Regions from separate parts of the Cellulosimicrobium sp. Marseille-Q8652 genome, predicted to be linked through region 3. Evidence: predicted binding sites of a transcription regulator. Region 3 holds the regulator's gene; each other region holds the start of a gene.

Region 1 (7,563 bases), 840 kb from region 3:
CCGTGCGGTGCTCGTCGACCCAGCGCAGCCACTCGCGCGCGTCGGCCCGGTCCTCGGCGTCGGACGACGACGCCGCGGTCAGCGCGTAGAGGGTCGTCTGCGGGGTCCACGAGATCCCGTCCTCGCGCCAGCCCGCTCCGGGAGCGAGTCCGCCGGCCGGCCGCAGCATCTCGGTGACCGACGACTGCCAGGCGGCGCGTGCGCCGTCGAGCGGGTCCGGCTGGAACGGCGGGAGCACGAACGCCGTGGAGGCGTCCCGCGGGCCACCGGTGACGTGCCGCGGGTAGTCCTGGCTCCCGAACGCCTGCTCGACGGCCGCGCGCAGGCGCCCCGCGGCGCGCGACGTCTGCTCCACCAGCGCCCACGTGCTGGTCGCGGCACCGGCACCGGCACCGGCAGCGGCCGCGCTCGCCGTCCCTGCCGCGCCCGCGGCGGCTCCCGAGCCCGCACCCGGGACGCTGCCGAGGCCCGCGCCGTGCACCGACGCGCGGCGCGGTCGCTCGAGCGTGGCCGCGGCGCGGTAGAAGTCGGTCGCCGCCTCGAGCCCGGCGAGGAGGGGCCCGGCGGTACCCAGCGTGAGCGACGTCGGCTCCACCTCCCAGTAGTCGCTCGACGCGGGGGGCAGCGCGTCCGGCCCGGAGGCGAGGGAGAGCGCGTGGGCGGTGGACGCGTCGACGAGCGGGCGCAGCGCCGCGACGACCTCCGCCCGGTCGTCCTCGGGTGCCTCGCGGGCCACGACGGCCGCCGCCCACAGCGTCCAGCCGGTCCCGTCGGACTGGAGCCCGCGGTCGTCGGGCACACCGGTGCCGTCCGGGAGGTAGCGCGCGTGGAACGACCCGTCCTCCTCCTGCACCCGGCCGAGGAACCCGAGCACGTCGAGGGCGTCGTCGACGTGCCCGGTCCGGGCGAGCGCGGCCGCGGTGAACGACGCGTCGCGCGGCCAGACGTAGCGCCACTTGGGTGACGGCGCGGCGAGCGACGCCCCGTTGTCGAGCACGAGGGCGCGCAGGTCGAGCAGGGCGTCCTCGCCCAGGTCCGCGTGCGGCCCGCCCGCGCCGGGGACGGTGCCCGCGGCGAGCCAGGCGCGCGAGGCGGCGGCGGCATCGGCGGCGGCGGTCGCGTCGAGGAGCGCGGCGGCGTCGATCGGCGCGCCGGCGACCTGGGCGAGGCGGTCCGCCTCGCCGTCCGCGGGGTCGACGCCGCCGGCGAGCGTGGCGGGGTCGAGGCTCGCCGGGTCGAGGACGCGGCTGCCCTCGAGGTAGACGCCCTCGGTGCCGGGCGCGAGGCGCAGGAGCGCGCCCGACGTGACGGCGACCCCGTCCTGGTAGAGGTCGATGTGCTCGCCCACGGGGTCCACCGAGGCGGTCGCCGCGCTCAGCCCCAGGCTCGGGACCAGCACGAAGCCGGCCACCGCCCCGAGACGCCACGTCGCTGTTGCGCGGATCACACCGCGCATCCTAGGGGAGCGTGGCCACGACGGGGACCCGCGCCGGGTTCAGCCCCGGGCGATACCGGGGAGGAAGAGGCGTTCGCTGCCTTGCACTCGCAGGGTGCGAGTGCCAATAATGGCGTTAGCACTCTCCACGTGAGAGTGACAGAAGTGACCAGCGCAGGCAGCCGCTCCGGCGGGTGCCGCGCAACAACACCAGGTCGACAGGTGAGGCCCGCCCCGGCGGCGTGACATGAACGCCGCCCGACGCGGGCCGTCCGTCGCGGGCGCCCGCCGACCGCCGAAGAGCCACCAGCGGAGGATCATTCCCCATGGCAAAGATCATCGCCTTCAACGAGGAGGCCCGTCGCGGGATGGAGCGCGGGCTCAACGTCCTCGCCGACACCGTGAAGGTCACCCTCGGCCCCAAGGGCCGCAACGTCGTGCTCGACAAGAAGTGGGGCGCGCCGACCATCACGAACGACGGCGTCTCCATCGCCAAGGAGATCGAGCTCGAGGACCCGTACGAGAAGATCGGTGCGGAGCTCGTCAAGGAGGTCGCCAAGAAGACCGACGACGTCGCGGGTGACGGCACCACCACCGCGACCGTGCTCGCCCAGGCGCTCGTGCGCGAGGGCCTGCGCAACGTCGCCGCCGGCTCGAACCCGATCGCCCTCAAGCGCGGCATCGAGAAGGCCGTCGACGCGGTGACCGAGCAGCTGCTCAACGCCGCCAAGGAGATCGAGACCAAGGAGGAGATCGCCGCCACGGCCGCCATCTCCGCCGGCGACCCCGCGATCGGCGAGCTCATCGCCGAGGCCCTCGACAAGGTGGGCAAGGAGGGCGTCATCACGGTCGAGGAGTCGAACACGTTCGGCCTCGAGCTCGAGCTCACCGAGGGCATGCGCTTCGACAAGGGCTTCCTCGCGCGCTACTTCGAGACGGACCCCGAGCGCCAGGAGGCCGTGCTCGAGGACCCGTACGTCCTCATCGTCGAGTCCAAGATCTCGAACGTGAAGGACCTGCTCCCCGTCCTCGACCAGGTCATGAAGCAGGGGCGCTCGCTCCTCATCATCGCCGAGGACGTCGAGGGCGAGGCCCTCGCGACGCTGGTGCTCAACAAGATCCGTGGCACGTTCAAGTCCGTCGCCGTCAAGGCCCCGGGCTTCGGCGACCGCCGCAAGGCCATGCTCCAGGACATCGCGATCCTCACCGGCGGCCAGGTCATCACCGAGACGGTGGGCCTCAAGCTCGAGAACGCGACGCTGGACCTGCTCGGCCAGGCGCGCAAGGTCGTCGTCACCAAGGACGAGACCACGATCGTCGAGGGTGCGGGCGACGCCGACCTCATCGCGGGTCGCGTGAACCAGATCCGTGGCGAGATCGAGAAGTCGGACTCCGACTACGACCGCGAGAAGCTCCAGGAGCGCCTCGCGAAGCTCGCGGGCGGCGTGGCGGTCATCAAGGCCGGCGCGGCGACCGAGGTCGAGCTCAAGGAGCGCAAGCACCGCATCGAGGACGCCGTGCGCAACGCGAAGGCTGCCGTCGAGGAGGGCATCGTCGCCGGTGGTGGCGTCGCGCTCATCCAGGCCGGTGCCGTGGCGTTCGAGAAGCTCGAGCTCGAGGGTGACGAGGCGACCGGTGCCGCGATCGTGCGCGCCGCGATCGACGCCCCGCTCAAGCAGATCGCGATCAACGCCGGTCTCGAGGGTGGCGTCGTGGCCGAGAAGGTCCGCAACCTCCCGTCGGGCCACGGCCTCAACGCCGCGACCGGTGTCTACGAGGACCTCCTCGCCGCCGGCGTGAACGACCCGGTCAAGGTCACGCGCTCCGCGCTGCAGAACGCCGCCTCGATCGCGGCGCTCTTCCTCACGACCGAGGCCGTCGTCGCGGACAAGCCGGAGAAGTCCGCCCCCGCGGGCGACCCGACCGGTGGCATGGGCGGCATGGACTTCTGATCCGCGCCTGACCCGCTCCCCGGCGTCGTCCGGGAGGCACGCAGCAGGACATCGAGGGCCGTCGGCCGGGTTCGCCCGGTCGGCGGCCTTCGTCGTGCCCGCACGCCCGCGGTGCGGTACACACGCGTATAACGCCGCGTATACATGGCGGACACACGGGAGGGGCAGGATCACGCCATGCACCTGACACCTGGTGACACCGAGAAGCTGCTGCTCGCCGTCGCGGGCATGGTCGCCCGCGACCGGCGCGAGCGCGGCGTGCTCCTCAACTATCCCGAGACGGTCGCGCTCCTCACGACGTGGGTGATCGAGCGGGCCCGCGAGGGCGTGAGCGTCGCCGAGCTCATGGTCTCCGGCCGCGAGGTGCTCCGGCGCGACGAGGTCATGGAGGGGGTCGCCGAGATGCTCCCCGACGTGCAGGTCGAGGCGACGTTCCCCGACGGGCGCAAGCTCGTCACCATCCACCAGCCGATCGCCTGACGGCGACCCGCACGAGCAGCAGCGCAGGACGGAGCCGACGATGGCGGGTATCAGCACGAGCGGGCCGGGCGCGATCCGGCTCAAGCAGGGGGCCGAGGACGTCCCGGTCGTCCTCAACGCGGACCGCACCGACGACGAGCGCCTCACGCTCGTCGTGACGAACACCGGGGACAGGCCCGTGCAGATCGGGTCGCACCTGCACCTGCCGGACGCCAACGCCGCGCTCGACCTCGACCGGGCCGCCGCGCGCGGCTTCCGGCTCGACGTCCCGTCGGGCACGTCGCGCCGGTTCGAGCCGGGCGCGTCGGCCGAGGTCGAGGCCGTGGCGCTCCGGGGCCGGCGTCGCGTGCCAGGCCTTCAGCGCGGCAAGCGCGACGGCGGACGCCTCGACACCACGACGACCTCGGAGGGCTGAGCCATGGTGGCGATCTCGCGAGAGCGCTACGTCGCGCTGTACGGCCCCACGAAGGGCGACCAGGTGCGCCTGGGCGACACCGACCTGTGGATCGAGGTCGAGGAGGACCGCACGTTCGGCGGGGAGGAGGTCGTCTTCGGCGGCGGCAAGTCGATCCGCGAGTCGATGGCGCAGGGCACGACGACCCGGGCCGAGGGCGCGCTCGACACCGTGATCACGAACGCCGTCGTGCTCGACTGGTGGGGGATCGTCAAGGCCGACGTCGGGATCCGCGACGGGCGGATCGTCGCGCTCGGGCGGGCCGGCAACCCCGACGTCGCGGACGGCGTGCACCCGGACCTGCACATCGGGCCGTCCACGGACGTCGTCTCGGGCGAGGGCAAGATCCTCACCGCGGGCGGGATCGACTCGCACGTGCACCTCATCTCGCCGTCGCAGGTCCACGAGGCGCTGGCGACGGGCATCACGACCGTCGCGGGCGGCGGCACCGGGCCGAGCGAGGGCACCAAGGCGACGACCGTCACGCCGGGCGCGTGGCACCTCGAGGCGATCCACCGCTCGCTCGACCGCCTCCCCGTCAACGTGCTCCTGCTCGGCAAGGGCAACACCGTGAGCGCGGAGGGGCTGCGCGAGCAGGCGATGGCCGGCGCGGGCGGCTACAAGGTGCACGAGGACTGGGGCTCGACGCCCGCCGCGATCGACGCGGCGCTGCGCGCGGCCGAGGACTGGGGCCTGCAGGTCGCGCTGCACTCCGACTCGCTCAACGAGGCCGGGTACGTCGACTCGACGCTGCGCGCGATCGGCGGCCGGTCGATCCACGCGTTCCACGCCGAGGGCGCGGGCGGCGGGCACGCGCCCGACATCCTCACGGTCGCGAGCCACCCGAACGTCATCCCGGGCTCGACCAACCCCACGCTGCCGCACACCGTGAACACCGTCGCCGAGCACCTCGACATGCTCATGGTGTGCCACCACCTCAACCCCGCCGTCCCGGAGGACCTCGCGTTCGCGGAGTCGCGCATCCGCGGCACGACCATCGCCGCCGAGGACGTGCTGCACGACCTCGGCGCCATCTCCATCACGTCGTCCGACGCGCAGGCGATGGGCCGCATCGGCGAGGTCGTGACGCGGACGTGGCAGGTCGCGCACGTCATGAAGGCGCGCCGCGGCGCCGACCCGGGCGGCGGGCGCGGACCAGCGCTGCCGGCGGACAACCTCCGCGCACGCCGGTACGTCGCGAAGTACACGATCAACCCGGCGGTCGCGCACGGCATCGACGGCTACGTCGGGTCCGTCGAGCCCGGCAAGGCCGCGGACCTCGTGCTCTGGGAGCCCAAGTGGTTCGGCGTCCGGCCGAGCGTCGTCATGAAGGGCGGCGCGCTCGTGTGGGGCGCGCTCGGCGACCCGAACGCCTCGATCCCGTCGCCCCAGCCCGTGCTCATGCGTCCGGCGCTCGCGGACGCGATCGGCGCGGACGTGTCGATGTCGTTCGTCTCGCCCGCCGCGCTCGACGACGGGCTCGAGGAACGGCTGGGGCTCGCGCGCCAGCTCCTGCCCGTCGCCGACACGCGCGGTGTCGGCAAGGCCCAGATGAGGCTCAACGACTACCTGCCGCAGATCGACATCGACCCCGAGTCCTTCGCGATCGAGGTCGACGGCGAGCTCGTCGTCCCCGCTCCCGCCGAGCGGCTGCCCCTCGCGCAGCTCTACTCGCTGTTCTGAGCCATGGGCGACACGGGAGGAGGGGCAGGCCGTGGACTCGGCGTCGACGGCGGTGACCAGGGGGCTGGACGCGCCGAGCTCATGCTCGCGCTGCTCGCGGACGCGCGCCTCCCGACGGGTGGACACACGCAGTCGGCCGGGCTCGAGCCCGCGCTGCGGGCGGGCATGGACCCGGCGCGCGTGCCCGACTACGTGCGCGCTCGCCTCGCGACCGTGACGCGCGTCGAGGCGGGGACGGCCGTCGTCGCACGGCACGCCGTGCTCGCCGGTGACGCGCACGCGGGTCGCGCGGACGCGCTCGCCGGGACGTGGCGCGCGTGGGCCGCCCGGACGCCGTCGCCCGCGCTGCGCGAGACGTCGCAGCGCCTCGGCCGCGGGTACCTGCGTCTCCTGCGCCGGCTCTGGGCCGGGCACCCGGGCGTCGTCGGGCTCGACGACGCCGCCCGCCTCCTCGCGGTCGACGGGGCGCCGTCGGGCCGGGCCGGCCGCGCTCCCTCGCCGCCGCGTCCGCTCGTGCTCGGCGTGACGGCGGCGTGCGCCGGCCTGTCCGCGCTGCAGGTCGCACGTCTCGTCGGGTACGAGGACGTGCAGACCGTCGCCGCGGCGACGCTCAAGCTCGCCCCGGTCGACCCGGTCGACGCGACCGGCTGGGTCGTCGCGGCACAGCCCGCGATCGACGCGCTCGCCCGCGACGTCGCCCACATCACCGACCCCCGCGCGATCCCCGCGCACGGCGCACCGCTCGTCGAGCAGTGGGCCGAGACCCATGCCCGCACCACCGAGAGGCTGTTCAGTGCCTGACACCCTGAAAGACCAGAGCACCACCCCCGCCCTGCCGTCCACGAGGTCGCTGCGCCTCGGCGTCGCCGGTCCCGTGGGGACCGGCAAGAGCTCGCTCATCGCGCTGCTGTGCCGTGAGCTGTCCGGGGTGCTGCAGCTCGGCGTCATCACCAACGACATCTACACCGACGAGGACGCGCGCTTCCTGCGGTCCGCCGGCGTGCTGGACCCCGAGCGCATCCGCGCCGTCGAGACCGGCGCGTGCCCGCACACGGCGATCCGCGACGACGTGACCGCGAACCTGCTCGCCGTCGAGGACCTCGAGGAGGACTTCGCGCCGCTCGACGTGGTGCTCGTCGAGTCGGGCGGCGACAACCTCACGGCGACGTTCTCGCCCGCCCTCGTCGACGCGCAGATCTTCGTGCTCGACGTCGCGGGCGGCGGCGACGTCGCGCGCAAGGGCGGACCGGGGATCGCCCGCGCGGACCTCCTCGTCGTCAACAAGACGGACCTCGCGCCGTACGTCGGCGTCGACGTGCCGCAGATGGTCGCCGACGCGACGGCCGCCCGGGACGGCGGCCCGGTGCTCGCGCTCTCGCGGCTCGACCAGGGCTCGATCGACGCCCTCACCGCGTGGCTCCACGGTCTGCTCGCCGAGCACCGTGCCGGGAGCCACGTGCCGCAGGACCCGGGGCCGATGGCGCCGCACTTCCACGCCGACGAGGACGGCAACGGGTTCCTCCACACGCACGACGACGGCGACGCGGGGCACGACCACG
Region 2 (7,563 bases), 750 kb from region 3:
ATCTCCTCCATGCCGGCCGTGACGTGCTTGAAGCCGACCTTGACCTCGCGGGACTCCTCGCCGAAGTGGGCGGCGAGGCGGTCGAGCAGGTGCGTCGTCGCGAGGTTGCGCACGACGCCGCCCTTCTCGCCGCGCACCTCGTGCAGGTACCAGTACAGGAGCAGCAGCAGGTCGTTGGTCGAGATGTACTCGCCCGTCTCGTCGACGATGCCGATGCGGTCGGAGTCGCCGTCGGTCGCCATGCCGAGGTCGTAGCGCCCGCCGCCCTGGCGGATCATCGACACGAGCGTGCTGAGCCGCTGCAGGTCGGGCGCCGGGGCCACACCGCCGAAGAGCGGGTTGTGCGCGGCGTGGATGAACTCCGAGCGCACGCGCATGTCGGACAGGATCGTGCCGAGCGTGAGCTGGCTCGTCCCGTACATCGGGTCGACGACGACCTGCAGGTCCGACCCGCGCACGGCCTCGACGTCGATGATCCGCTCGATCGCGTCGACGTAGGGGGCGGTGAGGGCGCGGTCCACGACGACTCCCGTGCGCCGCGCGACGTCGATGTCGAGCGTGATGACGTCGTCCACGGAGAGCGCGTTCGCCTCGTCCTGGTACCGGTCCGTCTCGTCGTCGAGCGGCAGGGACCCGTCCTGGCGGAACACCTTCATGCCGTTCCACTCGGGCGGGTTGTGGCTCGACGTGACGATGATCCCGTACGCCGCGCCGAGGTACGGGGCGGCGAACGTCACGAGCGGGGTGGGGACGTCGTCGGGCAGGAGCGTGACCGCGATGTTGTTGCCCGCGAAGACCTCTGCCGCGGCGACCGCCGACTCGCGCGACAGGAACCGGCGGTCGCCGCCGATCACGACCCCCTTGCGGTCGAGCCCGCGGCGCACCGTCTCGTTCGCGATGGCCTGGCACAGGCGGCGCACGTTCGCGAGGGTGTAGCCCTCCCCGATGACCGCACGCCACCCGCCGGTCCCGAACACGATCTTCGTGTCCGTGTTCTTCGTCGGGACGAACAGCCGCTTGAGGACGACGTCCGCGGCCTCCTGCAGCTCGCCGGGCGTGTTGATGCCCCGGACCTCGTCGGTGTCGTAGATCCGGTACGACGAGATCCGTCGACCGGCACCGATGACGCGGCGCGCGAGCTCGGTGAGCCGGTGCTCGCCGTCCGCGGCCATGGCCTCGAGCTCGCCGAAGAGCAGGCTCGGCGCGGCGACGTACGCGCCCACGTTGACCTCGGGCCGGTCCCCCAGCGGCGCACCGGCGCGGTCCTCGGGCTCGAGGACCGCGCTGATCTGGTCGCCCGCGCGCACCACGAGCCCGGAGCTCGGCTGCGGGTCGTCGACGACGGCCGAGAGGAGCGACAGGTCCGCCCGGGTGAGCGCGTGCCGCGTGAGCAGGCCGAGGAGCGACTCCGACCGCAGCAGCGGCGTGTCGGCGTAGGCGACGAGGACGGGCCCGTCGGCGCCCGGGCCCAGGACTGACGCGATGGCGCCCCGGGCCGCGAGGACCGCGTCGCCCGTGCCGCGCGGCTCGCGCTGCTCGACGTAGACCACGTCCTCGCCGAGCAGCTCGCGCACGGTCGGGTCGTCGGGCGAGACCACGACGACGACGCGACCGGGGTCCACGACCTTGCGCACCGTCGCGACGGCGAGCTCGACGACGGTCGCGTCCCCGAGGGGCCGCGTGAGGAGGTCGCGCGACGCGGCGTCGTGCCCGGCGGCCAGGACGACCGCCGCACGGTCCGCGCGGACGGGCGCCGCGGCGGACGCCTGCGTCGTGGGAGCGGCGGACGGGGTGGGCGTCCGGAAGGTCGTCGGCGCGGTCATGGCGTTCCCTCTGGTCGGCGCAGGCCGGCCCTGACACGAGCGACGACGCTTTTGTCAGGAGTCCGTACTAGTACGCCTCGATCATAGGTCCGCCCGGACCGTCGAGGGAACCCCGTACCGGTGCGACACCGCGCGAGACATCCCCCGCTCGGTGGACGGCTCAGCGCGGCCGCCGGGTGACAATAGGGACATGAGTGGCCCGGACCAGCCCTACCCCCTGCACGGAAGCATCGAGGTCGAGGACGCGAAGGAGATCCTCCGCAAGGCCATCCGGACGAACCGGCAGTCCCGCTCGGAACGGCTCCGCAAGGAAGCGGCCGTCGCCATCGCGGACGTGATCGAGACGATCCCCGACGTCGCGGCGGCGACCTGCGTCGCGACCTACGCCGCCCGACCCACCGAGCCCGGCACGGCCGAGATGCTCGAACGACTCTCCGCGCGCGGCGTCCGCGTGCTGCTGCCGGTGCTCGGCGCCGGGCTGCAGCGCGACTGGGCCGAGTACGACGGCCCGGCGGACCTGCAGGTCCGCGCCCCCGGACGCCCGCCCGAACCCGGCACCGCTCCTCTCGGGCCGGAGGCTCTCGCGCTCGCCGACGTCGTCGTCGCGCCCGCGCTCGCCGTCGACTCGCGCGGCGTCCGGCTCGGTCAGGGCGGCGGATGGTACGACCGCGCCCTCGAGCACACCCGGCCCGGCGCGAGGGTCGTCGCCGTCGTCTTCCCCGAGGAGGTCTACGACGCCGCCGAGCGCCCCCTTCCGCTCGAGCGGCACGACAAGACCGTCGACGCCGTCGCGACCCCCCTCGGCTGGCGCTGGCTCCCCTGACCCCTGGTCTTCAGTGCGCGGCCGTGGCCGGGCCCGGTGGTCGGGCCGGGTCACGCCGCCGCGCCGTCGGACAGGTGACGGGCAGGACGAGCGGCGGGGTCGAGGTGTGCGCGAAGGGCGTGGAAGCGCGCGAGAGAAGGCGACCGACTGCTCGAGGTGACGGCGCGCCGGCCCGAGCACACACCTCGACCCGCCGCGGGCACGACCCGCAGGCACGACCCGAGGGCGCGACCCGACTCGCGCGCTAAGGAACGAGTCGGAGCTCGTCCGTCCCGGCGTCGGCGACGGCCTCGACGGTGAAGGGCCACGCGAAGGTCTCGCCGCGGGCCCACGTGCCGAGCTGGTCGTCGTAGTGCTTCGACGCGGGGTGGCCCGACGCGCCCGTCACGGTGACCCACGTGGAGCGGTCCAGGTCGGCGAGGTCGACGACCATGCGCATGGACGGTCCGGCGGTCACCTCGAAGGAGCCCGACGCCGCGTCCCACGCCGTCGCGTTGACGATGGACGACCCGCCCGGCATGCCCACCGGGTCCGGGTTGACGTAGTCACGCACGGGCGCCGGGATCGACTGGCCGCCGAGGACGGGGTGCTCGAGCTCGAGCTGGTGCAGCTTGCCCCAGGCCCAGTCGGCGGGCTGCTTGCTCTGCTCGACGGTCAGGTCGAGCCGGGCCGAGATGAGGGCCTGCGTGAGCACCTCGTCACGGGTCTCGACGACGCTGACGGTCTGCCGGTCGTCCCAGAACGCGTCGGTGGGGTTCTCGACGAGCCGCTGCACGACGGCGAGCCACCGGCTGCCGCCGCTCGGTCGCGCCGACTCGGGCAGCTCGTCCCAGAACGTCAGCTGGAGCAGGTTGCGCCACACGGCGGCGAAGTACGCCGCGGCGGCGGAGTCGGTGTCGGTCCGGTAGTCCCAGTCGGCGAGGAGCTCCTGCCCCTGCGCCGCGAAGTCGTCGTCGATGTCCTGGTCGAGCAGGATCGGGACGAGCGCCTCGGCGTACGGGCTGCGGTCGTCGAGCTGGATCTCGTTCATGGTGTCGACGCCGATCGCCCGACCGGCCGCGATCTCCTCCTCGAGGAGGTGGCGGATGCGCTGCGAGCGGAACCCGTAGTCCCAGTCGGTCGTGAGGAACGGCTCGAGGCCGGCGGGCAGCACGGCCTGGTTGGCGGCCACGACGAACCCTTCGGCGGGGTCGACGACCCGGGGCATCTGGTCGCTCGGGACGTAGCCCTGCCAGTCGTAGCGCGCGTCGGACCCGTCGCGGGGCCACGTGCCGTCGGACGGCACGGCGGAGTCGGGGACCACCTGCCGGACCGGGATCTTCCCGGGGGCCTGGTACCCGATGTGACCGTCGGCGGTGGCGAAGACGATGTTCTGCGCGGGCACCTCGAACAGGGCCGCGGCCGCCTGCATGTCGTCCGCGTCGGCCGCGAGGTTGAACGCGAACACCGCGTCGGCGGTGCGGCCGGGCTCGAGCGCGGTCCACTGCAACGAGACGGCGTACTCCCCCAGGCGCGTGTCGGGCGCGGGGGTGTCCTCGGCCGACGCGGTCGCGGGGATGACGGTCGAGACGATCGGGCCGTGGACCGTCGAGCGGATCTCCAGCTCGACGTCGTCCCCGCCGGCGACCTCCAGGGTCTCCGTGCGGATGTCGAGCGGCTCCCACGTGTCGCCGCGCAGGTACGTGTCGTCGCGCACGCGCTCGACGAAGAAGTCCGTGACGTCCGCGCCCATGTTGGTCAGGCCCCAGGCGAGCTGGGCGTTGTGCCCGATGACCACGCCCGGGAACCCGGCGAAGGAGAAGCCCGCGACGTCGAAGGCGCAGTCGGGGCCCACGGACGTGCAGTGCAGGCCCACCTGGGCCCAGATGCCGGGGGCGGAGAGGCCGAGGTGCGGGTCGTTCGCGAGGATCGGCTGCCCGCTCTCCGTGTGCTCGCCGGACACGACCCACGAGTTCGACCCGGTGCCCTCGCCGCGCCCGATGAGGACGGGGACGGCGGCGAGCGCGCGGTCCGCCGACGCGATGGCGGCCTGCAGCCCCTCGGACGAGTACGTCTGCGCGGCCTCCGGCGAGATGTCGGCGGAGACGCGCTGCGGGTTCTCCAGCTCGCCCGGCTGGAGGACGGTCGCGTTGACGTCCGACGGGTACGCCGGGAAGAGCTCGGCGACGCGCGCGGGGTCCTGCAGGGTCCCGTACGCGAGCGCCCGGTCGAGCTCGTCGTCGTAGTTGCCGCGCAGGTCCCACGCCATGGCCTTGAGCCACGCGAGAGAGTCGACCGGGTCCCACGGCTCGGGCTCCGCGACGTCGACCTGCAGGCCGAGCACCGTGTACTCCAGCGCGATCTCGCCCGGGCTGCGGTTCTCGAGGTACGCGTTGACGCCCTCGGCGTACGCCTCGAGGTACGCCCTCGTCTCCGGGGCGACGATCTCCCACTCCTGCTCCGCGACGTCGCGCCACCCGAAGGTGCGCGTGACCTTGTCGGCGGCGATCGCGTCGGGGTTGTCGCCGACGAGCTCGGTGAGCCGCCCGGACGTGACGTGGCGCCGGTAGTCCATCTCGAAGAAGCGGTCCTGCGCCTGGACGAAGCCCTGGGCGCGGAAGAGGTCCTCGGGGGTGTCGGCGTAGATCTGCGGGATGCCCTGCGCGTCGCGGAGCACGGTGACCTCCGCGCCCAGGCCGGGGAGCGTGATCTCCCCGTCCGCCTGCGGGAGCGGCCGGCGCACCGTCGTGACGACGAGCACCGTCACCGCCACCAGCACGACGACGACCAGGGCCGCGACGACGACGAGCACGCGCCGACCGGTGCGCCGCGCCGGGCGCGAACCGGTCATGGTCTCGGGGTCGTCACCGGCGGGCTTCTCGACGGGTTCGTGCGCAGACACGGTGCGAGACTACCCCGGCCCGGGTCGCCGCCCTGTCCGCGTATGATTAGCACTCGGAAGATTCGAGTGCCAGCGAGTGTTGACCTGACGGCAGAGGCCCGGCCGCCGTCGAGGCGCCGTCACGTGAACGAGGAGAACCCGTGCCCACCTACGCGTACACCTGCACCGCCTGCGGTCACGCCTTCGACATCCACCAGTCGTTCACGGACGACGCCCTCACGGTCTGCCCGGAGTGCTCGGGCCGCCTGCGCAAGGTGTTCTCGCCCGTCGGCGTGACCTTCAAGGGGTCCGGGTTCTACCGGACCGACTCCCGCTCCGGCGGGAAGTCCACCTCGGCGTCCACGAGCGCGAAGAGCTCGACGAGCGGCAGCACGAGCACCTCGACCACGTCCTCCGGATCCTCCTCGACGAGCTCCTCGTCGGGCTCCTCGTCGACGTCGTCGTCGAGCTCCGCCCCGAGCGCCTCCTGACCGAACCGGTCCGCCGAGCGACAGGTTGCCGCGCTCGGTCGACCACAGGCCTGCGCCGTCCGGGCATCGCCCGCACCGCCACCCAGCCACCACCGCCGTCGTCCACAGGGACGACGGCGGTCGTGCGTCCGATCCCGCTAGCGTCGCGGCCATGTCCTCGCCCCCTCGCCGCGGCGTCCCCGTGCCCGACGACGCGCGCGCCCGTACCCGTTCGGCGCGCCGTCGTGCCGGCGTGCTGTGGTGGCGCCTGCGGTTCGTCGTCGCCGCCGTGTGCTGCGGCGCCGCCGCGGCCGCGGCCGTCTCGGCCCTGCGTCCCGAGCCGCCGCCGACCGTCCCGGTCGTCGTGACCGCGCGCGAGGTCTCCGCGGGCGACGAGCTCGGCGCGTCGGACGTCCGGGTCGTCGAGGTGCCCCTGGGCCTCGCTCTCGAGGCGCTCCGGTCGACCGACGACGCCGTCGGGCGGTCCGCGTCGGTGCGCATCGCGCCCGGCACCGCGCTGCAGGAGTCGCTCGTCGCAGCGGGGGACCTCGTCGCCGCCGCCCCGCCCGGGACGGTCGTCGCGCCCGTGCGACTCGACCCGGGCGTGAGCGGGCTGCTCGCGCCCGGGGACCGTGTCGACCTGCTCCTCGCGTCCTCGACGTCGGGGCTGACCGGCGTGGCCGGTGAGCCGGTCCCGGCCGACGGGACCGACCCCTACCTCGCGCGCGGCGCCGTCGTCGTGCCCGGCCGGACCGAGGAGTCCGCCGCGGGCGGTCTGCTGGGAGCCCAGCCCACGACGGCCGAGCGGGTCGTCCTCGTCGCGGTGCAGCCCCAGGAGGCCGAGCGCCTCGCCGCCGTGGCCGGCTGGGGCCAGGTGACGGCGGTCCTCGTCCCCTGACGGCGCCCCCGAGGTCTGTGCCGTTCGAGGCCGGGACCGCCGTCGCACCCGGTGGTCGGCGTTTGCTCCCCGTGGTCGGCGTTGGGAGGATCTGCCGTGCACCGGCTGCGCTCCTGCACCGGCTGCACCCACTGCATCACATGCACTGACGTGGCGCCGCCGCCACGCGGCCCCACCGAGGTGAAGGAGACGACGGGATGAGCGTGCTCAACGGGTTCAAGGAGTTCGTGCTGCGCGGGAACGCCATCGACCTGGCGGTCGGCGTCGTCATCGGTGCGGCGTTCACCTCGATCGTCACCGCGATCGTCGACGGCCTGATCAGCCCGCTCATCGCGATGATCTTCGGCAAGCCCGACATCTCGAACATGTGGAAGATCGGTCCCGTCAACGAGGCGACGATCAACATGGGCCTCATCCTCAACGCGATCCTGCAGTTCCTCCTGGTCGCCGTCGCGATCTACTTCGTGATCGTGCTGCCGATGAACCACCTCGCGGCACGACGGAAGCAGGACGTGGAGCCCGAGCCCGCCGCGCCCGCGGAGGACGTCCGCGTCCTCCAGGAGATCCGCGACCTGCTCGCCGCGCAGGCCGCCGCACCGGGCCACGGCGGACCGAGTGCACCGGGCGCCGGCCCGGCGGGCGGTGCGCCCGGCGGTCCCGCCGACCGGTTCTGACCGGCGCACCCTCCC
Region 3 (7,563 bases):
GGGCGTACGCGTCGATGATGTCGCTCACGAGCCGGTGCCGCACGACGTCGGACGACGTCAGCCGGCAGAACTCGACGTCGTCCACGCCCGTGAGCACGTCCTCGATGACGCGCAGACCCGAAGCGGTGCCGCCCGGGAGGTCCACCTGCGTCGCGTCGCCCGTGATGACCATCCGCGAGCCGAACCCGAGGCGCGTGAGGAACATCTTCATCTGCTCGGACGTCGTGTTCTGCGCCTCGTCGAGGATGATGAACGAGTCGTTGAGCGAGCGGCCCCGCATGAAGGCCAGCGGCGCGACCTCGATCGTCCCGGCGTCGACGAGCTTGGGGATCGCGTCCGGGTCCATCATGTCGTGGAGCGCGTCGTAGAGCGGTCGCAGGTACGGGTCGATCTTCTCGGTGAGCGACCCGGGGAGGAAGCCCAGCCGCTCCCCCGCCTCGACGGCCGGGCGGGTGAGGATGATCCGGTTGACCTGCTTCGACTGCAGCGCCTGGACGGCCTTGGCCATCGCGAGGTACGTCTTGCCGGTGCCGGCGGGGCCGATGCCGAACGTGATGGTGTTCGCGTCGATCGCGTCGACGTAGCGCTTCTGGCCGACGGTCTTCGGCCGGATCGTCCGGCCGCGGCTCGACAGGATGTTGAACGTCAGCACCTCGGCGGGTCGCGACGCGGTCGCGGCCGTGAGCATCCGGATCGACCGGCGGACGACGTCCGCGGTGAGCTGGGTGCCGGCCTCCACGACCTCGACGAGCTCGTCGAGCAGGCGGGACGCGAGGGCGACGTCGCCGGCGGGGCCGGTCACGGCGATCTCGTTGCCGCGCACGTGCACGTCCACGGCGGGGAACCCGTCCTCGACGGCGCGGAGCACGGAGTCGCCGCTGCCGAGGAGCGCGACCATCGGGACGTGGCCCGGGATGACGATGCGGTGCTCGACCCGGTGCTCGGTGGTTCCTCCGTCCGGCGAGCCGGGTGCGGTGTCTCGTGGCAGGGATGTCATGAGCCGGCTTGCGCCGCTGCGCTCCTTCGTTCGGGCCGTGGTGGTCGTGCCGTCAGGCATCTCCATCGTACCGAGCGGCAGGAGCGCGCACACGCCGTCTCCGGCGGCGCCGTGGCGCGGGCGCGGATCAGGCGGGCGACCAGCCCAGCTCGGCGCCGGCGATGACGTGCCCGTGCACGTGGAACACGCTCTGCCCCGCGCGCGGGCCGGAGTTGAAGATCAGGCGGAACTGCCCGTCCGCGAGCTCGCCCGCCACCTGGTCCGCGAGCGCGACGACGTCGCTCAGCAGCTCGGGGTCGGCCGCGGCGAGCTGCGCGATGTCCCCGTGGTGGTCGCGCGGGACGACGAGCACGTGCACGGGCGCCTGCGGGTCGATGTCGCGGAACGCGATCGAGCGCTCGCTCGTCGCGACGACCGTCGCGGGGACCTCGCCCGCGACGATCCGGCAGAAGAGGCAGTCGGTGTCGGTGCTCGTCATGCGCCCGAGGCTAGCCCACGGCCTGGGCGTTCGCCCGGGACCTGCGGTGCCGTGCGCGCGGTGGTCAGCCGGGCTCGACGCCCCACCGTCCGAGCCGCTGCGCGAGGAGCGCGATGGCCACGGGGCCGGCCGTGGACGTGCGCAGGACGTGCGGTCCCAGCCGGGCCGCCACCGCCCCCGCGGCCGTCAGCGACTCGACCTCGCGCTCGGAGATGCCGCCCTCGGGCCCGACGACGACGAGCACCTGCGGGGGCTCGGCGCCTGCCGACGTCGCGCCGGCCGCGGGGTCCGGCAGCGGGACGTCGGCGAGCGCGGTCGTCGCCTCCTCGTGGAGGACGAGCACGAGCCCGCCCGCGGCGCGGACCTCCGCGGCGCGCACCGCGAGCCCGCGGGAGTCGAGGGCTTCCTCGACGTGCGGCAGGCGGGCCCGCCGAGCCTGCTTCGTCGCGGTGCGCACCGTCGCGAGCCAGCGCGCCCGCGACCTCGCCGCGCGCTCCCCGCGCCACACCACGACCGACCGTTCCGCCTGCCACGGCACGACGGCGTCGACGCCGACCTCGGTCGCGGCCTCGATGGCCATCTCGTCCCGGTCGCCCTTCGCGAGGGCCTGGACGAGCGTCACGACGACGTCGGGCGCCGGCTCGCGGTCGACCTCCTGGACGAGCAGCGTCACCGTGCCCGCCTCGGCGTCCTCGACCACGCAGCGCAGGCGGACGCCTGCGCCGTCGACGACGTCGACGCGCTCGCCGCGCGCCTTGCGCTGCACGACCCCGGCGTGGCGGCCCTCGGCGCCCTCGAGGACGTACCGGTCCCCGGGCGCGACGCGGTCGATGCCGGTCTCGGCGAGGAAGACGGGGGCGCTCATCGACGCGGCTCGCTCACGCGCACCGGTCAGCGTCCGGAGAGCTTGTCGCGCAGCCGCGAGAACACGCCCGGGTGCGCGGCGGACAGGCGCGGGTCGGGCCGCTCCTCCCCCCGCAGCGCCGCGAGCGAGCGCAGGAGCTGCTCCTGCTCCTCGTCGAGCGCCATGGGGACCTGGACCTCGATGTGGACGTTGAGGTCGCCGCGTCCCGCGCCGTGGAGGTGACCGACGCCGAGGCTCTTCAGCGTGACGATCTGGCCCGGCTGCGTGCCGGGACGCAGGTCGATCTCCTGCGGGCCGTCGAGGGTCTCGAGCTCCAGCACGGTGCCGAGCGCGGCCGCCGTCATGGGCACCTGGAGCGTGCAGTGCAGGTCGTCGCCGCGCCGCACGAACGTGTCGTGGTTGCGCTCGCGGATCTCGACGTAGAGGTCGCCGGCCGGACCGCCGGCGGGGCCGACCTCGCCCTGCGACGTGAGCTTGATCCGCGTGCCGGTGTCGACGCCCGCGGGGACGTTGACGGCGATCGTGCGCCGGCTGCGGACCCGGCCCTCGCCCGAGCACTCCGCGCACGGCTCCGGGATGACCGTGCCGAAGCCCTGGCACGCGGCGCACGGGGCGCTCGTCATGACCTGCCCGAGGAACGAGCGCGCGACGCGCTGGACCGTGCCACGACCGTGGCACACGTCGCACGTGCGCGGCGACGTCCCCGGGCGGCAGCACGAGCCGCCGCACGTCCCGCAGACGACCGCGGTGTCGACCTGGAGCTCGCGCTTGGCCCCGAAGGTCGCCTCGGCGAGGTCGATGTCGAGCCGCACGAGCGCGTCCTGGCCGCGGCGCGCGCGCGGGATGGGTCCCTGCTGCGCCTGGCCGCCGCCGAAGAAGGTCTCGAAGATGTCCTGGAAGCCGAACCCGCCGCCCATCGGGCCGCCGGCTCCGCCGCCCGGGGCGGTCGGGTCCACGCCGAGGTCGTACTGCTGGCGCTTCTCCGGGTTCGAGAGCACCTCGTAGGCGCGCGCGACGTCCTTGAACCGGTCGCCCGACTCCTCCCCCGCGACGTCGGGGTGCAGCTCGCGGGCGAGCTTGCGGTAGGCCTTCTTGATCTGGTCCGGGCTGGCGTCGCGGGCCACGCCGAGGACCTCGTAGTAGTCGCTCACACGTCACTCTCTGCTGGTGCCGGGCGCCGGGTGTCGGGCCCGAGGGGGTCGGTGGTCGTCGATCGTCGGTCGGTGGTCGTCGGTGCGCGGCCGGTCACGTGCCGAGCGCCCGCGACAGGTACCGGGCGACCGCACGGACGGCGGCGATCGTCCCGGGGTAGTCCATGCGCGTGGGACCGATGGAGCCGACCAGGGCGACCGTGTCCCCGTCGTTACCGTAGCCCGTCGTCACGACGGACGTCTCCACGAGTCCTTCCAGCCGGTTCTCGTGACCGATCCGGATGTTCACGCCGGACTCGGCCGCCATCTCCGTGAGCAGGCCGAGCAGCACGACCTGCTCCTCGAGCGCCTCGAGGACGGGTCGCAGCGCGTGCTCGAACCGCATGCCGGCACGCGCCAGGTTCGCCGTCCCGGCGAGGACGAGGCGCTCCTCGCTCTCCTCGGCGAGCGTCTGCGCGACGAGGTCGCCGACGGCCCGGACGAGCGGGGCGTCGTCGGGCTGGAACGTCTCCGCGACCTCCGCGAGACCCGGGATGAGGTCCGCGAGCCGCTTGCCGGCGGCCGCGGCGTTGAGCCGCGCGCGGGCCTCGGCGAGCGTGCCCTCGTCCGGGACGCTGCCGACCTCGAGGGTGCGCTGCTCCACGCGCCCCGTGTCCGTGATGATGACGACGAGCAGGCGCCCCTCGGCGACCGGCACGAGCTCGAGGTGACGCAGCCCGGAGCGGCGCAGCGACGGGTACTGGACGACGGCGACCTGGCCCGTCAGCTGCGCGAGCAGCCTCCCGGCGCGCGCGATGACGTCGTCGAGGTCGACGCCCTCGGACAGGAAGGTCTCGATCGCGCGCTTCTCGGGCGCGGAGAGCGGCTTGACGCCGGAGAGGCGGTCGACGAAGAGCCGGTAGCCCTTGTCCGTCGGGATGCGGCCCGCCGAGGTGTGCGGCTGCGCGATGTACCCGGCGTCCTCGAGCGCGGCCATGTCGTTGCGGATCGTGGCGGGCGAGACGCCCAGGCCGTGGCGCTCGGTGAGCACGCGCGACCCCACGGGCTCGCGCGTGAGGACATAGTCCTCGACGATCGCCCGCAGGACCTCCAGCCGGCGTTCCTCGCTCACGTCCACCTCCTGCGCACCCGCGTGCCGTCGCCCGGCGCTGCACGCGCCCGGGGGGTCGGCACTCTCACCCGTCGAGTGCTAATCCTACGCGGCCGACGCCCGGGTCGAGCCGTCCTCCGCTCCGCGCGAACGCAGGTCCACCAGACCGATGAGCAGCGCGACGCCCACGAGCCCGATGGTGACGAGCATCGCGTGCCCCGTCGCCCGGGCGGCGTCGGAGCCGGCGGCCAGCCCGCCGTAGTACACCGAGAGGATCACCGAGATGCCCACCGCGGACCCGATGCGCTGCCCCACCTGGATCATGCTCCCGGCGACGCCCCCGCTCGCGACGGGGACCTGGGCGAGCGCGAGCGTCTGGTTGGGCGCGATGACCATGCCGCTGCCCGTCCCCGCGACGAGGAGCGCGGCGGCGAGCGCCCAGCCGATCACGGCGGGCTCGTCGCCGAGCGTGCGCACGAGGAAGTCCGCGGCGACCATGCCGGCCAGGACGAGCACCAGGCCGAGGACGACCAGGCGGCGTCCGAGGCGCGCGACCGCGCGCCCGGCCAGCCAGGCGGAGACGCCGGAGGCCGCCGCGAACGGCATGCCGACGAGCCCCGACTGCAGGGGCGTGTACCCGACCTCGTCCTGCAGGTAGAGCGTGACGACGAGGAAGATCCCCGTGAAGCCCGCGAAGTAGGCCATGCCGAGCAGCGCACCGTTGCGGAACGAGGAGAGCCCGAGCACGTCCGGGTCGAGCACCGCGGCCCCGGTCCGCCGCTGGTACCTGCGCTCCCACACCAGCGCCACGACGCCCACCGCCGCACCGAGGGCGAGCCACCACCAGCGCGAGGGGTCGTCGCCGCGGCCCGTCGTCGTGACGAACGGCAGCATGACCGCGACCGTCACGACCGCGAGCAGGGTGAGCCCGACGAGGTCGAGACGCCGTGGACCGCGTCGACGCACGGGCGTCGGGACGAGACGCCACGCGAACGGCAGCAGCACGGCGATCACCGGGATGTTGACGAGGAAGATCCAGCGCCAGCCGTCGTCGGAGCCGGCGATCGCGAGGATGATGCCGCCGAGCAGGGGCCCGATCGCGGTCGAGACACCCACCGTGGCGCCGAACAGCCCGAACGCCCGCCCGCGCTCCGCGCCCCCGAAGAGCTCCTGGATCAGGCCCACGACCTGAGGGTTGAGCAGGCCGGCGCTCACGCCCTGGAGCAGGCGCGCGACGCCGAGCAGCTCGTCCGTGGGCGCGAGCCCGGACGCGAGGCTGAACACCGCGAAGCCGACCAGGCCGGCGATGAAGAGACGACGGCGCCCTCCGGCGTCGCCGAGCCGGCCCGCCGGGACCAGGGCGAGGCCGAACGCGAGCGTGTACCCGGCGACGATGAGCTGCAGCTGGCTCGGACCCGCCTCGAGCGAGTCCTCGATCGAGGGCAGGGCGACGTTGACGATGGACACGTCGAGCGTCGTGACGAACCCCACCGCGAGGCACACCGCCAGGACGTGCCAGCGGTGCCGCTCGCGCTCCGGGGTCTCGGTCACCGGTCCGTCGTACCACCCGGGGAGCCGGTCCGCCCGCCCGGCGGGACCGCGCGGCCCGGCACGCTCGCGCGTGTCGCAGGCCCGCGGGACGCTCCCCGCGAACCTAGGGTTGCGTCGTGCCTGCAGACCGCTACGGATCCGACGTCCTCGGGGGCCCCGCCACGCCCCACCACCGTGCGCGCCCCGTCTCGCGCCCCCAGGCGGCCGAGCGCGGCCTCGTCGTCGAGGAGGTGCAGACCGGCTGGGTCGGGGCGGTGGTCCGCGTCGAGAAGTCCGGCGGCATGCACGTCGTCGTCCTCGAGGACCGTGCGGGCCGCACGCGGACGTTCCCGCTCGGCCCGGGGTTCTGGGTCGATGGCGCGCCCGTCGTGCTGACGGCGCCCGTGACCTCGCGGGCGCCCGCCGCACCCGCACGGACCGCGTCCGGGTCGCGGGCGGTCGCCGGGCAGCGGGCCCGCGTCGCGCGCGGCAGCCGCATCTGGGTCGAGGGCAACCACGACGCCGAGCTCGTCGAGAAGGTGTGGGGCGACGACCTGCGCGTCGAGGGAGTCGTCGTCGAGCTGCTCGACGGCGTCGACAACCTCGCCGACGCGCTGGCCGACTTCCGCCCGACGCCGCAGCAGCGGGTCGGCGTCCTCGTCGACCACCTCGTGCCGGGGAGCAAGGAGCAGCGGATCGCCGACGCGGCCCTGCGCACCGTGCCCACGGGGACCGTCCTGGTGCTGGGCCACCCCTACGTCGACGTGTGGCAGGCCGTCAAGCCCGGGCGGGTCGGCCTCGACCGGTGGCCCGTGATCGAGCGCGGCACCGAGTGGAAGCGCGGGATCCTGCGCGAGCTCGGCTGGCCCGCCGGCTCCCAGGCCGACGTCGCGCGCGCGTGGCAGCGCATCCTCGGGACGGTACGGAGCTACGCCGACCTCGAGCCGTCGCTGCTCGGCCGGGTCGAGGAGCTCATCGACTTCGTCACCGCGCCCTGACCCGTCGGGGTGGCCCTCCAGCACGCCGCGGCCGGCACCCCGCAGGGCGCCGGCCGCGGCGGTGGACGACGTCGGTCAGGCGGGCACCTGCCCGGTCAGGCGGCGGTAGGCGAACGCGACGGCGACGTAGCTCAGCGGGATGGTGACGAACAGGCCGAGCCCGCACGGGATCGCGCCCAGGATGTTGATGCCGAGCAGCGCGAGCAGGAGCAGGAAGACCGACCCGAAGTTCTTCGCGACGACCGACCAGCTCGACCGGATCGCGGAGATGGCGTCCTGGCGCTGGTCGAGCGCGAAGTAGTACACGAACGCCGAGAAGATCGCCACGGCGATGCCCGGGAGGATGCACAGGAAGAGCCCGATCCCGGTGAGCAGCCCCACGATCAGCGCGGCGAGCAGGACGTTGACGACGTTCCCGATCCGGAAGAAGGCCGCGACGTCCGGCCGCCGGCCG
Region 4 (7,563 bases), 1.0 Mb from region 3:
CGACGGCCCGCAGGACCGCCGCCGCGAGGTCGACCTCCGTGCGCGCGCGGTGGCCGTGGCCCGCCGTGCCGATCCACGTGCGCCGCGCGGCGACGACCACGGGCGCCGTCCCTGGCACGGTCCCGTGCACCGTGCGGTCGGGCGTCACGGCAGCGGGACGAGGTCGGCGGGGTGCCGCTCGAGCGTCCCGAGCGCCTCGCTCAGCACGCCGCGCGCGGGCTTGCCCGACGGCGTGCGGGGCAGCGCGGCCGTCGCGTACCAGCGGCGCGGGCGCTGGCTCGGCGCGAGCGCCGACCGCGCGACGCGCTCGAGGTGCGCGCGCAGGCCGGGTCGCGCGTCGCACTCCACGACGGCGGTGACGACGGCGCCGAGCCGGCGGTGCGGCGTGCCGAGCACCACGACGTCGCGCACCCCCGGCACGGCCCGCAGGACGACCTCGACGTCCTCGGGGACGACCGTCGCGCCACCGGTGAGGATCGCGCCGTCGCCGCGGCCGCGCAGGACCAGGCCGGCGTCACGGAACGGTGCTGCGTGCGTACCGGCGGGCGGCTCGGCAGGCAGATCAGCAGGCAGGTCCGCGAGGTCTCCGACCGTCGACCATCCGCCCTCGCGGCGCAGCGGCCCGGTCGCGTGGGCGAGGTACCCCCGGGCGACCCAGGGGGAGCGCACCCAGACCTCGCCGACGCTCGCGCCCGCGAGCGGGCGTACGTCGAGCTCGACACCCGGGAAGGCGCGCAGCCCGGCGCCGTCGGGGTCGTGCGCGACGAACGAGAGCTCGACCGCGCCGTAGTACGCGAGGACGGCGAGCCCGTGCCGGGCGGCGCGCTCCCGCACGCCCGCCGGGAGGGACGCACCCCCGACGACGACCTGCCGCAGGCGCGCCGGCGCGCCGGCGTCCAGCGCGTCGAGGACCTCCTCCAGCACGGACGGGACGAGGTGCACGACGTCGCAGCGCGCGAGCGCGGCGGTCGCGGCGGCGGGCGTGCGCGTGAGGAACGCGCACGCCCCGAGGGCGAGCGTGTGGACCGCCGCGAAGCAGTACAGCGACGACGCGAGCGGGCCGGGGACGAGGACCGTGTCGGCCGGGGTGGTGCCGGTCAGCCGCGCGACGTCGTCGAACGAGTCGACCCACGACGCCCGCGTGCGCACGACGGCTCGCGGACGACCGGTGCTGCCCGACGAGAACCCCGCCCACGCGAGGTCGTCGGGCGCGGGTCCCGAGGCGCCCGCGGCCGCCGCACCCCCCTGCGGTGCGGCGCTCGCGTGCGCCGACGCCCCCGGTCCCCCGGCCGACTCCTCGTCCCGCACCGTCCCGCGCGGGAGCGGGACCTCGACGAACGTGCGGGGCCGGACCGCGCGCAGCACCTCGGCGCGGTGCGCCCGCGGCCAGGCCGGGTCGCACACGAGCGGCGTCGCACCCGCGAGGTCGACGGCGAGGACGGCGGTCAGCAGGTCGACCGGGTCCGGCAGCGACAGCGCCACGAGGTCGCCCGGCGCGGTCCCGGCGGCGCGGAGGAACGTCGCCCCGGCCCGCGCGTCGGCGCAGAGCTCCGCGTAGGTCCGGGAGCGTTCCGTCGTGCGCAGCGCGACGCGGTGGCGCGCGACGGGGTCGGCGGCGTGGCGCAGGACCTGCGGGGCGACGGGCACGGGCACACTCTCGCAGGTCGTCAGGGGCGCGCGGGCCGGGCGCCCGGGTACGCGCGCAGGACGCCGACGGTCACCGCTGCGGCCGCGACGGACTTGAGGACGTCGCCGGGGAGGAACGCGAGGGAGAGCTGAGCGGTCGTGGGCAGCGGGACGCCGGTGACCAGCGCCTGGACGGGGATCCCGACCGCGTAGACGACCGCGACGCCTCCCACGAGGCACGCGCCGAGGACGGGCCAGAAGGTGGGCCGGCGGAGCCGGTCGACGAGGAGGCCGATCGCCGCGGCGCCCGCGAGGAAGCCCACGAGGTAGCCCGCCGAGGGCCCCACGAAGACGGCGACCCCGCCGCGCCCGCCCGCGAGCAGCGGCAGGCCGGCGGCGACGAGCGCGAGGAACGTCGCGACGGAGAGGGCGCCGAGCCGGGCGCCGAGCACCGCGCCGGCGAGCATCACGCCGAGCGTCTGGAGCGTCACGGGGACGGCGTTGCCGAACAGCGGGAGCGACCCGGGCGCGCCGAGCGCGGCGATCAGGGCGGCGAACGTCGCGACGCGCGCCGCGTCGCCCGCCGAGAGCGCGAGCGGGCGCGGTCGTGCCGCGGGGACAGCGGGGTGGGCGTCGGTCACGGTGCTCCGGTCGTCGTCGGGACGGTCAGCACCACTCTGCTGCGCCGGTGCGCACGGTGCCGCCGGGCTCGGGCACGACCCCGGGCCGCTGCCGTGCACGGAACGCACAACCGTTTGGAGGATCCCGCCAACGAACGGTGCGGAGCGGTGTGGCGGTCGTGCAGCGGAGGTCGTGCCGCACCTCTTGGCACTCGCCGGGGAGGAGTGCTAATACTGGAGACGTAGCCGCCGCGGGGCGCCTGCCTCGCGGGACACCGAGCGGTCCCGGACGGTCCGGGACCGACCGTCGAGGAGGTGAGAGGTGTGGCTGCGATGATGGAACCGTTCGCGAGCACCCTGGACGCGATGGACCGTCTGATGGGGCAGGTGGCCACGGGCGGACGCGTGGCCGGCGCGTCGGGAGCGATGCCGCTCGACCTGTTCCGCGCAGGGGACCACTACGTCCTGACGATGGACCTGCCGGGCGTGGACCCCGGCACCATCGACGTCTCGGTCGAGGACCGGACGCTGACGATCCGTGCCGAGCGGAGCCCCCGGACCGACCCCGACGTCCAGTGGCTCGCCCGGGAGCGTCCCGCGGGGACCTTCGCCCGCCAGCTCACGGTGGGTCGCGGGCTCGCGCTCGACCGCATCACGGCGTCCTACGAGGACGGCGTGCTGTCCCTGACGATCCCCGTGGCCGAGGAGGCGCGACCGCGCCGCATCGAGGTGACGCACCGCGCCGGCTCCGGTACGACGCAGATCGGCGCGGGCTCGCCGTCCGAGCCCGCGCCGCACGAGGCCTGAGCGCGTCAGGCCTCGCCGGGCAGCGCCTTGCGGACCACGAGGCGCGTCCACGCGCCGAGGTACACCCGGTCCCCGTCGGCCAGCTCACGCCGCTGGCCGGCGGGCACCGGGTCCGTGGGCAGCGCCTCACCGGCCGGGCTGACGTACGTCCCGTTCGAGGACTGCAGGTCCTCGACCCACCACCGCTGACCGTCGGTGCTGAGCTGGCAGTGTCGCCGGGACACCCCCGTGTCGGTCCCGCAGTCGACCTGCGGGTGGATGCCGCGCGAGGCGGACGGCCGGCCCACGAGGACGCTGCGCTCGCGCAGCACGACGAGCCCGGGCAGCCCCGCCGACGGCATCGGGTCCTCGGGCTGCTGGGCGGCGTACCAGTCCGGGTCGATCCAGATCTCGACGACCCACCGGTCCGGGCCGGGCACGGGCGGGGTGGGCAGGTGGCTGCCCGTCGAGCCGGCCGACGTCGACAGGCCGGACGCCGCCTCGGGCGCACCGGTCTCGCCGGCGACCGGCAGGGGCGCACCCGCCGGCGTCTCGGGCGCGGGCACCGCGGCCGAGTGCGCCGGGTCTGCGGTGGGCGGCCCGCTCGGGGCGGGGGAGCCCGACGACGGCCGCACCGGCGTGCCGGAGGCCTGCGGGTCGAGCGAGAGCGCCGACGGCGGCTCCACCGGGTCGGGCAGTGCCCCGGTCGTGAAGTCGTACCCGCAGTTCTCGCAGAACAGCGCGCCCGCAGCGGCGGGGAAGTCGCAGTTCGGGCACGTCGTCGCCGGGCTGGGTGACGCGACCGCGGGCGACGAGGTCTCCCGCGCCGGCGGGGCGGCCGGGCCGCCGGTCGACGCCGCGATCGGCTCTCCGCACACGTCGCAGTAGTCGGTGGACTCCGACGGGTGCCCGTTCGGGCACACGACCGCGCTCACCGGCGCACCCGCGTCGTCTTCGTCGAGGCGGTGTCGAGCGCCATCTCGTCGAGCGTGGAGGTGTTGCGCTTGAGCCGGACGGTGCCCTGCTCCTCGCTGTCGATCTCGACGACCTTGCGCAGTCGCGTCGTGGCCTCCGCGTTGCCGGTCTGCTGCGCGAGCTGGACCGCGCGGCCGAGCTTGACGGTCGCCGTCGCCTCGTCGCCCGAGGCCTTGGCCGCGAGCCCTTCCTGGATCGCCGCCGCGAGCTCGGTCTGACCCGTGTAGTGCGCGACCTCGGGGTTGATGCGCGTGGTGAGCGAGTCGTCGTCGGACCACTTGGCCTTGACCAGCCCGGACGAGACGACCTCCCCGTTCACGGCGAGCTGGACGCGTGCCGCGAGCTGCTCCGACCCGACGGGCTTCGACGCGACGCGCACCGCCACGTGGTAGTCGCGCGACTCGTCGCCCCAGGATCCCGTGGGGTACGAGCCGGTGAGCGGGTTGACGTCGCTGCGCCGGGTCGTGAGGTCCTCGACCGTCGGGGCGACCTGGCGCACGAACAGCACCTGGGCTCCCTGCGGGGCCCACACGCGCAGGTCCGCCGACGCCACGCCGCGCGCCATCGACGCGCGCATGAGTGCCTCGAAGTCCGCCGCGATCTCGCTCGGGTCGGCGATGAGGTCCACCGATCCGAGCAGCGCGGTCGCGATCTCGCGGAGCTCGTCGACCTGCCAGCGCGTCCCGACGCCGCGCGCGTCGCACTGGAAGTGCCCGGTGACGTCGCGCACCGCCGCGGAGAGGTTCGCCCGCGGCTCCGACTCGTTCTTGCCGTCCGTCAGGAGGATCGCGTGCCGCTGCGTCGCCTGCGGCACCGTCTCGAAGAGCTGGTCGGCGAGGCGCAGCCACGTGCTCATCGCGGTGCCGCCGCCGGGCGTCATCATCGAGATCGCGCGCTTCGCCTCGGCGCGCGCACCGGGTTCCATCTGCACCATCGCCACGCGCGCGTTCGGGTAGGGGAACGCGCGGTGGGCCACGTGGCTGCCGCCGACGATCGCGAACCACGTGCCGTCGAGGATCTGGTCGACCGCGACCTGGGCCGCGTGCTTGGCCGCCTCGATGTTGCGCCCGGACATCGACCCGGACGTGTCGACCATGATGATCTCGGCCACCCCGCCGGCGGTGCCGCCCCCGGCCGCGCCCGCTCCCGAGCACGTCACGGTGACGATCGCGTGGACGTCGGTCGCGCCGTCGGACAGGAACTCGTTCTGGTAGACCTCGGCGGAGAACTCGGCCATGGGGGCTCCTTCGGTGATGCGGTGTTCGGGCAGGCTATCGGGTCGGTCCGGGCGGGTTCGAGCGGAACGCTCGAGCGGAGGGTCGACGTGGTCGCGGGCACGGCCGGAGGGTGCGGCGGGCGACCGCGGTCGGTGGGTCGTCAGCCGGCGGCCCCCGCGGCGAAGCGGGCCAGGGTGACGGTGATGTTGTCCCGGCCGCCCTGCGCGTTCGCCCAGCGCACCAGGGCCGCGGCGAGCGCCTCGGGGTCGGAGCCGTCCGAGCCCTCGGTCGCGTGGACGAGCGCGGCGAGGTCGCCCGCGGCGGAGCAGTAGTTCCAGAGCCCGTCCGAGCACACGAGGACCCAGCCCGGGCGGTCCGGGATGGTGGCCGCCGTCCGGGCGGTGGGGTCGGGCGCGTCGTGACCCAGCCAGCGCGTGATCGCGTGCGCCTGCGAGGAGGTCTCCGCCTGCGCCCGCGGGACGCCCTGCGCGATCATCTCCTGCGCCCACGAGTCGTCGACGCTGAGCTGGTGCGCCTCGCCGGCGTCGGGCAGCCAGTACGCGCGCGAGTCGCCGACCCAGCCCGTGACGACGAGGGGCCCGTCGACGACCGCCGCGACGAACGTGCACGACGGCGGGTTCTCCCGGTCGGCCGTGCCCGGCACCGCTGCGAGGACGGCCTCGTTGGCGGCGCGTGCGGCGTCGCCGAGCAGGACCGACCAGGCGCTGAGGCGCGCGGTCGTCTCACCCTGCACGCGCGCGCCGCCCGAGGGACCGCCCGCGGCGAGCGTGTCGCGCGCGGCCCGCGCGGCGGCGAGGCTCGCGACGTCCGAGTCGGGCGCGCTCGACACCCCGTCGCACACGACGAGCGCCGCGAAGGGGCGCTCCGCCGGGTCCTCTCCGGCCGGCACTGCGGGCCCGCTCGCGGACCCGGGCCCGCCGACGGGCGCCGGCCCGCTCGCGGCGAGCGCCATGGCGTCCTCGTTGCGGACGTGCCGCACGCCGCGGTCGCACACGCCTGCGACCCAGGCGACCGGTCGCTCGGCCCAGTGGTCGCGCTCGGTCGCGGCGGGCTCGCCGCACTGCGCGCAGTAGCCGTCGTCCGCGATCGTGCCGCCGCAGCGCACGCACGGCCGCGAGCCGTCGGTGCGGGTCCTGCCGTCCGGGTCGTCGGCGTCCGTCGCCGTGCCGGGGTCGGCGGGCGACGTCGCCGCAGCGAGCCCGTCCGCGTCGCCCGCGCCGTCCGCCCCGTCCGCGCCCGAAGCCGTCGGCTCGGGCGGGAACGACGCGAGCGGGGTGCCGCACGCCTCGCAGAACCGCGCGCCGGGGTGCGACGGCTCGCCGCACGCCGGGCAGGCGAGGAGCGCGCTCGTGGCCTCGCCGTCGCCGTCCACCTCCGCCGGGGCCGTCGCCTCCGTGGTGGTCGCGCCCGGAGCCGTCGCACCGGTGCGCTCGTCCGGAGCGGTCTCGTCCGGAGCGGTCTCGTCCGGAGCGGTCTCGCCCGGGGTGCTCTCGTCCGGGGCGGGCGCGTCGGGACCCGGCGACGCGGGTCCGGTCGGGGCGCTCATCGCACGGTCCAGCGGCGGACCTCGTTCGCCTGGTCGACGAGCTCGATGCGCTCGTCGCGGGACTCCGTGAGCGACGCGAGCTCGCGGTACGCGCCCTCGAGCGCGTCCCGCAGCGCCGGCTCGTCCGCGGGGACGCCCGCGATCCGGGTCGTGGGCGACGGGCCGGACTCGGTCACCGTGTCGAGCGCGGAGCGCAGCACCCCGACCGAGAGCTGCGCGCGCTCGCGCGGCGCGATGGTCACGGCGCCGACGCTCGCGAGCGCGTCCGCGAGCGCGGGCAGCCCCCGACCGGAGTCGGCGAGCAGGTGCGCGCGCAGCACGCGCGACTCGACGTACGAGCTGCGGGTCGGCGTCACGAGGTCGAGCGCCTGCAGGGCTCCGTCGAGGTCGCCGCGCTCGCGCCGGATGCGCGTGAGCCCGAAGGCGGACGGCGCCGTGTAGTTCGCGTCCGACCGGGCGCAGATCACGTAGAGCGACTCGGCGATGTCGGGCTCGCCGCTGAGCTCGCACGCCGTGGCGAGCGCGAGCTTCGGCGCGAGCTCGCCCGGCACCTGGCCGTAGACGGCGTTGAACGACGCGCGGGCCGCGACGGAGTCGCCGCGCGCGAGCTCGTCGAGACCGCCGAGCCATGCGGCGCGCCACTCCCACGGGTCGTCCGCGAGGATCTCCGCGATGGTCGCCTGCACGACGTCGCGTCGTCCCGCCTCGATCGCGGCGCGGGCACGGGCGAGGCGCACCTCGACGGTGTCCTGCGGGGCGTCGGCGAGCGCCG

The links. Region 3 encodes HrcA, which represses chaperone genes, less so after heat shock. Its sites were predicted from a motif close to TTNGCACTCGNNNNNNNCGAGTGCNAA; they were not measured.
Region 1: a site for HrcA is predicted at 1,537-1,563, ahead of groL (chaperonin GroEL). Genes of this name have one in related genera too.
Region 2: a site for HrcA is predicted at 5,574-5,600, ahead of ACWPWV_RS10505 (FmdB family zinc ribbon protein). Genes of this name have one in related genera too.
Region 4: a site for HrcA is predicted at 2,452-2,478, ahead of ACWPWV_RS18410 (Hsp20/alpha crystallin family protein). Genes of this name have one in related genera too.

What each region holds. Positions count from the first base shown of each region.
Region 1 is NZ_CBCOPS010000002.1:12,689-20,251, forward strand. It holds gene ACWPWV_RS10090 (glycoside hydrolase family 15) at 1-1,447, opposite strand, end outside; gene groL (chaperonin GroEL) at 1,762-3,387, shown strand; gene ACWPWV_RS10100 (urease subunit gamma) at 3,565-3,867, shown strand; gene ureB (urease subunit beta) at 3,908-4,282, shown strand; gene ACWPWV_RS10110 (urease subunit alpha) at 4,286-6,004, shown strand; gene ACWPWV_RS10115 (urease accessory protein UreF) at 6,008-6,805, shown strand; gene ureG (urease accessory protein UreG) at 6,771-7,563, shown strand, end outside.
Region 2 is NZ_CBCOPS010000002.1:104,034-111,596, reverse strand. It holds gene ACWPWV_RS10520 (NTP transferase domain-containing protein) at 1-1,823, opposite strand, end outside; gene ACWPWV_RS10515 (5-formyltetrahydrofolate cyclo-ligase) at 2,014-2,646, shown strand; gene ACWPWV_RS10510 (penicillin acylase family protein) at 2,891-5,476, opposite strand; gene ACWPWV_RS10505 (FmdB family zinc ribbon protein) at 5,668-5,997, shown strand; gene ACWPWV_RS10500 (RcpC/CpaB family pilus assembly protein) at 6,149-6,874, shown strand; gene mscL (large conductance mechanosensitive channel protein MscL) at 7,072-7,548, shown strand.
Region 3 is NZ_CBCOPS010000002.1:855,565-863,127, reverse strand. It holds gene ACWPWV_RS13670 (PhoH family protein) at 1-997, opposite strand, end outside; gene ACWPWV_RS13665 (HIT domain-containing protein) at 1,125-1,475, opposite strand; gene ACWPWV_RS13660 (16S rRNA (uracil(1498)-N(3))-methyltransferase) at 1,540-2,340, opposite strand; gene dnaJ (molecular chaperone DnaJ) at 2,367-3,491, opposite strand; gene hrcA (heat-inducible transcriptional repressor HrcA) at 3,586-4,602, opposite strand; gene ACWPWV_RS13645 (MFS transporter) at 4,687-6,132, opposite strand; gene ACWPWV_RS13640 (DUF3097 domain-containing protein) at 6,249-7,109, shown strand; gene ACWPWV_RS13635 (hypothetical protein) at 7,185-7,563, opposite strand, start outside.
Region 4 is NZ_CBCOPS010000002.1:1,880,521-1,888,083, reverse strand. It holds gene ACWPWV_RS18425 (thiolase family protein) at 1-118, opposite strand, end outside; gene ACWPWV_RS18420 (class I adenylate-forming enzyme family protein) at 145-1,647, opposite strand; gene ACWPWV_RS18415 (biotin transporter BioY) at 1,668-2,267, opposite strand; gene ACWPWV_RS18410 (Hsp20/alpha crystallin family protein) at 2,580-3,053, shown strand; gene ACWPWV_RS18405 (FHA domain-containing protein) at 3,059-3,967, opposite strand; gene ACWPWV_RS18400 (VWA domain-containing protein) at 3,964-5,244, opposite strand; gene ACWPWV_RS18395 (PP2C family serine/threonine-protein phosphatase) at 5,385-6,791, opposite strand; gene ACWPWV_RS18390 (tetratricopeptide repeat protein) at 6,788-7,563, opposite strand, start outside.